DNA from 2 places in the Bradyrhizobium sp. 192 genome. Region 1 is predicted to be linked to the other one. Evidence: predicted binding sites of a transcription regulator. Region 1 holds the regulator's gene; the other holds the start of a gene.
What was found. The regulator HrcA, encoded in region 1, represses chaperone genes, less so after heat shock. The targets are predictions, from matches to a motif close to GTTAGCACTCNCNNNNNGNGAGTGCTAAC.
Positions count from the first base shown of each region.

Region 2: groES (co-chaperone GroES) is a predicted target of HrcA. The motif match lies at 2,567-2,595, and genes of this name have one in related genera.

Region 1 is NZ_CP064690.1:610,869-615,442, forward strand. Features, by position in the region: gene hemW (radical SAM family heme chaperone HemW) at 1-14, opposite strand, end outside; gene rdgB (RdgB/HAM1 family non-canonical purine NTP pyrophosphatase) at 31-666, opposite strand; gene rph (ribonuclease PH) at 678-1,391, opposite strand; gene hrcA (heat-inducible transcriptional repressor HrcA) at 1,575-2,663, shown strand; gene grpE (nucleotide exchange factor GrpE) at 2,776-3,393, shown strand; gene pncA (bifunctional nicotinamidase/pyrazinamidase) at 3,532-4,254, opposite strand; gene IVB24_RS02895 (hypothetical protein) at 4,513-4,574, opposite strand, start outside.
Region 2 is NZ_CP064690.1:1,854,539-1,859,112, forward strand. Features, by position in the region: one part of gene IVB24_RS08545 (IS5 family transposase) at 1-69, opposite strand, end outside; gene groL (chaperonin GroEL) at 474-2,123, opposite strand; gene groES (co-chaperone GroES) at 2,209-2,523, opposite strand; gene IVB24_RS08560 (2-aminoethylphosphonate--pyruvate transaminase) at 4,489-4,574, shown strand, end outside.

The DNA of each region.
Region 1 (4,574 bases):
GAACCGGTATCCACTTCGCTCGATAACGCTCTAGCGCGGCTCAAGGCAGATCTCCGCCAGTTTCACGAAGGCGCGGGCGCGATGCGACAGGCCGAGGCCGAGCGGCGGCAGGCCGTGCTTCTCGATGCTTTCCATCTCGCCGAAGGTGCGGCTGTGGCCGTCGGGCAAGAACATGGGGTCATAGCCGAAGCCGGCGGTGCCGCGCGGCGGCCAGACCAGCGTGCCGTCGACGCGCGCCTCGACCTCTTCGAGATGATCGTCGGGCCAGGCGACGCAGAGCGCGGAGACGAAGTGGGCCTTGCGCTTGTCCGGTGTGGTCGCGCCGCGCTCCTGCAACAGGCGCTCGATCTGCGCCATCGCCGCGTTGAAATCCTTGATCGGACCGGCCCAGCGTGCGCTGTAGATTCCGGGTGCGCCGTCGAGCGTGTCGACTACGATGCCGGAATCGTCGGCAAACGCGGGAAGCCTGGTCGCCTGCGCCGCCGCGATCGCCTTGATCGCGGCATTGCTGCGGAAATCGTTGCCGGTCTCGTCGGGCTCGTCCAGGCCGAGTTCACCCGCGGACACCGCCTCGATGCCGTAAGGCGCCAAAAGCTCGCGCATCTCGGCGAGCTTGCCGGGATTGTGGGTGGCGATGACCAGCTTTCCGGTGATTCGGCGGTGCATGAGCTTATTGACTACGCGACAGCCAGTTTCTGCAAGTCCACCAGACGCGCGATGCCCTTCTGGGCCAGCGCCATCAGTGCCAGGAACTCGTCCTGCGTGAACGGTTCGCGTTCCGCGGTGCCTTGCACCTCGATGATGCGGCCATCGCCGGTCATGACGAAATTGGCGTCGGTCTGGGCTTCCGAATCCTCGGCGTAGTCGAGATCGAGCACCGGCGTGCCGTTGTAGATGCCGCAGGAGATCGCAGCGACGTTGTCGCGCATCACGTTGGCCTTGATCATGTTGCGCGCCTTCATCCAGCTGATGCAATCGGCGAGCGCGACCCAGGCGCCGGTGATCGAGGCCGTGCGCGTGCCGCCGTCGGCCTGGAGCACGTCGCAATCGACCGTAATCTGACGCTCGCCGAGCGCTTCGAGATTGACGATGGTGCGAAGCGAGCGGCCGATCAGGCGCTGGATCTCGACGGTGCGGCCGCTCTGCTTGCCGGCGGCGGCCTCGCGGCGCGTTCGTTCGGAGGTCGCGCGCGGCAGCATGCCGTACTCGGCGGTGACCCAGCCGCGGCCCTGGCCCTTCAGCCACGGCGGCAGGCGATCTTCCAGCGTGGCGGTCACCAGCACATGGGTGTCGCCGAATTTCACCAGGCAGGAGCCTTCCGCATATTTGACCACGCCGCGCTCCAGCGTCACGGGGCGCAATTCGTCGGGCGCACGGCGGCTTGGCCGCATGGGAAATCCTCCAAAACTCGTCGGTGTAGGGCTGTTCGCGGTGCTTGTAGGTGGGGTGAGGGTATGCGGCAAGGGGAAAGGACAAGGCTTTTTCACCCTCCGGTTCTCCGCCCTGCAATCGCGACGCTTGTCAGAACCCTCCCGGATGGACAGATTACATGCGTCTGACAGGAGTTACCGTCTGTGGCCCATCACGATCCGATCCATCTGATCGCGCCGCGCGCGGGCCTCGCCCAGCTCAACGAGCGTTCCCGCGACATCTTTCGTCAAATTGTCGAAAGTTATCTCGCGACCGGTGAACCCGTGGGCTCGCGCAATATCTCGCGCCTGATCGCCATGCCGCTGTCGCCGGCCTCGGTCCGCAACGTCATGGCCGATCTGGAACAGCTAGGCCTGATCTATGCGCCCCACACCTCCGCCGGCAGGCTGCCGACGGAACTCGGCCTGCGCTTCTTCGTCGATGCCCTGATGCAGGTCGGCGACCTCAACGAGGCCGAGCGGCAATCGATTCAGAGCCAGCTCACCTCCGTCGGCCAGGCGCACTCGGTCGAGGCGGCGCTGGACCAGGCGCTGACGCGGCTGTCGGGCCTGACCCGCGCTGCCGCGGTGGTGCTGACGCCGAAATCCAATGCGCGGCTGAAGCACATCGAATTCGTCCGGCTGGAACCGGAAAAGGCGCTGGTGATTCTGGTCGGCGAGGACGGCCAGGTCGAAAACCGCGTGCTGTCGCTGCCCCCCGGAGTTCCCTCCTCGGCGATCACCGAGGCCGGCAATTTCCTCAATGCGCGCATCCGCGGCCGGACCCTGGCCGAGGCCCGGCTCGAGCTCGAGACGGCGCTTGGAGAGGCCCGCGCCGAGCTCGATCAGCTGGCACAGAAGGTGATTTCCGCCGGAATCGCCAGCTGGTCCGGCGGCGAGACCGAGGACCGCCAGCTTATCGTCCGCGGCCACGCCAATCTGCTCGAAGATCTGCATGCGCTGGAGGATCTGGAGCGGGTTCGGCTCTTGTTCGACGATCTCGAGACCAAGCGCGGCGTGATCGACCTGTTGGGGCGCGCCGAGACCGCCGAGGGCGTGCGCATCTTCATCGGCAGCGAGAACAAGCTGTTTTCGCTGTCGGGGTCCTCCACCATCATCTCGCCCTATCGGGATGCCGCCGGCCATATCGTGGGCGTTTTGGGTGTAATCGGGCCGACGCGGCTGAATTATGCCCGCGTGATCCCGACCGTGGACTACGCCGCCCGCATCGTCAGTCGCCTGCTGGGAGGCTGACCGGCGTTTGATCCGTTCACGGGCGCTTGATTTTCGGCGCCCGAAGCACGATATCCGGGCCAGAAAAAGTCCCACGCGACTTCAAAACCAGACCAATTCGAGAAATGAGCCGATGACCGATCGAGACCGGCAACCCGAAGACACGACTGCTGCGACCGGCGAGCCCGTGGTGTCGAAACCCTACATCATGCCCGACGATCCCGAGCCCGGCTCGGTCGAAACGTTGCAGAAGGAAGCCGCCGAGGCGCGCGACCGCATGCTGCGGACGCTGGCCGAGATGGAGAATTTGCGCAAGCGCACCACCAAGGAAGTCGCCGACGCCCGCCTCTACGGCATCACCGGCTTTGCCCGCGACGTTCTCGACATTGCCGACAATCTCCAGCGCGCGCTCGATGCCGTTCCACCCGAGGCCCGCGCCACGGCCGATCCCGGCCTGACCGCGCTGATCGAGGGTGTCGAGCTCACCGAGCGTTCGCTGCTCAACGCGCTGGAAAAGCACGGCGTGAAGAAGCTGGATCCGCAGGGCCAGAAGTTCGACCCGAACTTCCACCAGGCGATGTACGAAGTGCCTGATGCGTCGGTGCCGTCAGGAACCGTCGTGCAGGTCATGCAGGCCGGCTACACGATCGGCGAGCGCGTGCTTCGCCCGGCCCTGGTCGGCGTCGCCAAGGGCGGCGCGAAGCCCGCGCCGGCCGCCAACACCAATGAGCCGAACAGCGCGGCGAACTGATCGATCCTCATGGTGAGGAGGCGCATTAGCGCCGTCTCGAACCATGCAGGCCAGGCTGCCGTATCGGGGCCTTCATCCTTCGAGACGCGCGCGAAGAAGCGCGCTCCTCAGGATGAGGGTCTTGCAGTTTCGCGCCGATTACGTGCTCACCGCGATATCCGCAGACTGAATCCGCTTCACGCCGGCCTTGGCCATATCGGCCCAGGCTTTGGCGAGCGATCCCTGATTGTCGATGCCGCGGCAGGCGTCTTCCACCACATAGACCTCGAAGCCCGCCTTGCGCGCGTCGAGCGCGGTCCAGGCGACGCAGAAATCCGTCGCGAGGCCCGCGACGAAGACGCGCTTGATCTTGCGGCTCTTGAGATAGCCGGCAAGGCCCGTCGAGGTCTTGCCGTCGGCTTCGAGAAAGGCCGAATAGCTGTCGACGTCCTTGTGAAAGCCCTTGCGGATGATCAGCTCGGCGTGCGGGATCGCGAGGTCCTTCGACAGCGAAGCGCCGTCGGTGCCCTGCACGCAATGGTCGGGCCACAGCACCTGCTTGCCGTAGGGAAGGTCGACGGTCTCGAACGGCTTCTTGCCGGAATGCACTGACGCAAACGAGATATGGCCCGGCGTGTGCCAGTCCTGCGTCATCACCACGTTGGCAAACGCCTTCGAGATCTTGTTGATGACGGGCACCACCTGCTCGCCCTCTTTCACCGCGAGGCTGCCGCCGGGCAGGAAGCAGTTCTGCACGTCGATCACGAGCAGCGCGGATGCATCGTCCGGCTTGATCGATGCCGCTGCAAAGAGTGCCGTTGGCGCGAGAGTCGCAAGCGCCGTCGTTCCAAGCATTGCGAGGATCTGCCGTCGATCCAGCATCGTTTGCCTCCCTTCAGGGTGATCCAACGGGAGCGAAGCCTAGTTCCGTTCGTACACGAACAGAAGCGCGAAAATGCGGCCGGCATTGGTGAGGGGTTGGCCTGACAAGCCCACAGCACCGTCATCCCGGGGCGCGCAAAGCGCGAGCCCGGGATCCATAACCACAGGGAGAAGTTTGGCGAAGACCTTTTTGCAACCGCGAGCTCACGCGGTATGGACCCCCGCTTCCGCGGGGAGACACCGAATGTGTTTCGCGCCTCAGCCCTTCGGCTGAATTCCGTCGCGCACGGCGCGGAAGCGGGTGAAGGCGGCCGGCCACT
Region 2 (4,574 bases), 1.2 Mb from region 1:
TCCCGGCTTGCCAAGACAATGCGGCTCCATCTTCGCCCATTGGGCGTCAGTCAAAACGAATCGGTCCATCCCAAGCTTGAATCACAACCAAGCCCCGATGAGAATCCTGAATCCCAACAGACCCTAGCTCGCGCATCCGTTTACAGCGATGGATAGGCGCCGGAACCGATGCTATTTAAGTCAGTAGCGCCAATGGGTGGCTACCGCGACCGGCGTTCTCAGGTGTTCGCCTTGACCGGCCGCCGACGTTGAGGCCGCAGGGAAAGACTGTGCAGAACGACGATCACCCGCTCGTCCTGCCGGTGACATGCCTACCAGCAGACTCGCAAAACCCCAAGCGGAACGTCTAGCAACTGCTGATCGTCATTTCCGCAGCGCATAGCGCGAGATCAGAACAACGAACTGAAAAAGACGCGAGCAAGAAATGACCCCGGCATTTTTCTGCCGGGGATCGCATTTTTGAGAGAGTTGGATCAGAAGTCCATGCCGCCCATGCCGCCCATGCCGCCGCCCGGCGGCATCGCCGGACCGGAGCCGCCCTTCTTGGGCAGCTCGGCGACCATGGCTTCCGTGGTGATCAGCAGGGCCGCCACGGAGGCAGCGTTCTGAATCGCGGTGCGGACCACCTTGGTCGGGTCGATGATGCCCTTGGAGATCAGGTTGCCGTACTCGCCGGTCTGCGAGTCGAAGCCGTAGGCGTATTGCTCCTTCTCCAGGATCTTGCCGACGATGACCGAGCCGTCTTCACCGGCGTTGATCGCGATCTGGCGAGCGGGCGCGGAGAGCGCCTTGCGGACGATCTCGACGCCGGTCTTCTGGTCGTCGTTCTTGGTGCGCAGACCCTTGAGCTGCTCGGAGGCACGGAGCAGGGCGACGCCGCCGCCCGGGACGATGCCTTCCTCAACCGCGGCGCGGGTCGCATGCATCGCGTCATCAACGCGATCCTTGCGCTCCTTCACCTCGACCTCGGTCGCGCCGCCGACGCGGATCACCGCGACGCCGCCTGCGAGCTTGGCAAGACGCTCCTGGAGCTTCTCACGGTCGTAGTCCGAGGTGGTCTCCTCGATCTGCGCCTTTATCTGGGACACGCGCGCCTCGATGTCGGCCTTCTTGCCGGCGCCGTTGACGATCGTGGTGTTCTCCTTGTCGATCATCACCTTCTTGGCGCGACCGAGCATGTTGAGCGTAACGTTCTCGAGCTTGATGCCGAGATCTTCCGAGATCGCCTGGCCGCCGGTCAGGATCGCGATGTCCTGCAGCATGGCCTTGCGGCGATCACCGAAGCCCGGAGCCTTGACGGCCGCAACCTTCAGGCCGCCACGGAGACGGTTCACGACCAGCGTCGCAAGCGCTTCACCTTCGACGTCCTCGGCGACGATGACCAGCGGCTTGCCGGTCTGCACCACGGCCTCGAGCAGCGGCAGCAGCTCGTTCAGCGAGGAGAGCTTCTTCTCGTTGATGAGGATGTAGGCGTCGTCCATCTCAACGCGCATCTTGTCGGCGTTGGTGACGAAGTAGGGCGAGATGTAGCCGCGGTCGAACTGCATGCCCTCGACGACGTCGAGCTCGGTCTCGAGCGACTTGGCTTCCTCGACGGTGATGACACCCTCGTTGCCGACCTTCTTCATGGCGTCGGCGAGGAACTTGCCGATCTCCGCGTCACCGTTGGCCGAGATGGTGCCGACCTGGGCGATCTCGTCGTTCGAGGTGACCTTCTTCGAGTTCTTGACGAGGTCCGCAACGACGGCTTCGACCGCGAGGTCGATACCGCGCTTCAGATCCATCGGGTTCATGCCGGCGGCAACCGATTTGGCGCCCTCACGAACGATCGCAGCCGCGAGAACGGTTGCGGTGGTGGTGCCGTCGCCGGCCGCATCGGCGGACTTGGAGGCGACTTCGCGCACCATCTGCGCGCCCATGTTCTCGAACTTGTCCTCGAGCTCGATCTCCTTGGCGACGGTGACGCCGTCCTTGGTGATGCGGGGTGCGCCGAACGACTTGTCGAGCACAACGTTGCGGCCCTTCGGGCCGAGCGTGACCTTCACCGCGTTGGCGAGGATGTCGACGCCGCGCAGCATCTTGTCGCGTGCATCGACGCCGAATTTGACTTCTTTAGCTGACATGTGAGTTTTCCTGAATGTTTTACTTGGTCTCACCCTTGGCGACGCCCAGCAGGCGCTCCTCAGGATGAGCGGTGCGAGCGATGGTTTAGGCGGCCTTCTTCTTGGCGGACACGTCGGTGAGAACGCCCAGGATGTCGCTCTCTTTCATGATCAACAGCTCCTGGCCGTCGATCTTGACCTCGGTGCCTGACCACTTGCCGAACAGGACGCGGTCGCCGACCAGGACGTCGATCGGGATCAGCTTGCCGCTCTCGTCGCGGCCGCCGGGGCCGACGGCGATGACTTCACCTTGCGAAGGCTTTTCCTTGGCAGTGTCCGGAATGATGATGCCGCCAGCGGTCTTTTCTTCTGCGTCAATGCGCTTGACCACGACGCGGTCGTGAAGCGGACGGAATTCCATGCAGATCTCCTAAGCATTTACTTCAGTTGAAGATTTCCCGATTGCTAGCAATCGTGGCCGGCGAGTGCCAATGCAGGCGCAGCTGAAATAGGACCGATTTTTTGGGGAACAAGTGTTTGTAGCAGGAAAAATCCGGTGGGCGCGCGGGATCTCTGTGGGGGCTGCCCCAGATCACTTTGTCCGCTTGCCGCCGAGCACCCGACCTTCTTCTGATTGAGTCGTACGGCTCTGTCTCTCAGCCCGATGTAGCCTAACAGTTCAATTCCTCTGCCCTAAATTCGAGCTGGTAAAGGCCCGCCGATCTGGTGCCGGTTCAAGTGCGGATCGTCGGCTGACTTCGTTCTAAGATTGGGATGCGTTTAGAACCTGACGCAGAGGTCGCGAATTGGGGGGTATCGCTCCGCTTGATCGATGATCCGATACTCAGCAACTCGAGGCGAGGCAACGCCGGCTGCGAGAGCTAGCGCAGAAATGTGCTCAGATCGTTCGGCACCTGGTCCAGTTTCAGATCACCTTTGCGCGGCGAAGGCTGCTGGACGGATCGCCCGTGCTCCAGACAGCGAGCGCGCCGATGTCCCGGTTTGCGCGAAAGGACCTCTGCCCGCATCGCGACAGCTCTATATGCGCGAACAGCTCGCCGAACTGTCCCGCGACCATGGCCTGGCCGACGCGTTCAACTAAATCCTGAAGCGATGGGCGAGCTGTGAAGACGCCGGTGGCGGCGTGCTGATCAATACCGGAGCCAGCGTAGGTGTGATCTCGACAGGAACAAGAGCTGGCACAAAATCTCCGCCCGGTCGCCCCTGGTGCGCTTGTCGACCTGGTGAACAGCAGGCTGTAAGCCACCGCGTACCGGCGCGCGAGGCCGCAGACCGTCTCGTCAGCCTGCAAATGGCGAACCTGCTCGTCGCAGCTCCGTCGCCACCGACGTTCGGCGCCCTATCGCTACGTGACCTCAAAGCTAGACTTAAGATCAAATACTCGGCCGCCTCTCAAACTACACAACACGGCCGCCGCCGGCGCCGCCGGAGGGATACGGACTCCGAAACTAGTCAGGTGATCTAAGTTCGCCCCAGGTCCGCCAGGCCTTGTGGCAGAGCCGTCTGGTCTGCGGATTTAGTCGGCGTGAAGTGGATATGATATTGCGGGCCCTAACGACGCAGTCGGGCGGCTCTTATACCTGCGGTCACGACAAGCGCTCTCCTTCAAGAAGCCCCAGCGGTCATTTGCCTGCCTTGTGCGTCGAGCGCGTCTTTAAGTTTGGAGCTTGATGGGATTCATCTTGGACATCGTGCACATACTGTGGCGCCTCGGATTACATGCGACACAGCCGCATCGTCCGAAAAGTTTCGCACGATAAGCTATCGGAGGGGCTTGAATCGCACCTTACGTCAAGATGTAACCTGTCGAAATGGGCGGTGACAGACTTCAGCACCCGAAGCCGTCCCAACGAGTAACATAGAGTGCGAATGTCCCAATCCTAGGCTCACGGAAGGCGAGCCCGGTCATCGACGACTGTCGTGAAGCTCCCCTGTCTCTGGGTCATAGCAACGCGCGTCTGACAGATGCGCTTGGCTCACCGTCGGATCGTAAGACGCCGCTCGCACGTAAGTAGAGCGGCTGACTTGCCTGTGAGCGACGCAAGATGGTGGCCCTCAAGCCTGCATCTCAATGCCAGAAGGAAGCTGATGCTTCGTGGCAACTGCGAACGGCTACGTGGTGCGGTACCGGACATCTGCGGGCTTTACGCAGATCGTTCCGGAATCCGCGACTAGGCTCAAGGGTCTCGTTCATTCGGGTTTCGGTCGTCTTCACGCGAAACACATCGTGTGACTCTGTCGAACTGCGATGGGCACTACATAAGGGGATCGTGTGACGAGACAACTAACCGGAGGTAGTGTGACAACACAACGTGCTTTGCTGACGCCTGGGCCAATGTCGTTATCGTCGGCAGTGAAGGCCGAGATGCAACTCGACCTCGCATCGCGCGATTGCGAGTTCAAGAAAGTGACCGCTCGCATGAGGCAGCTGATGCTCAATGTGTCGGGCAA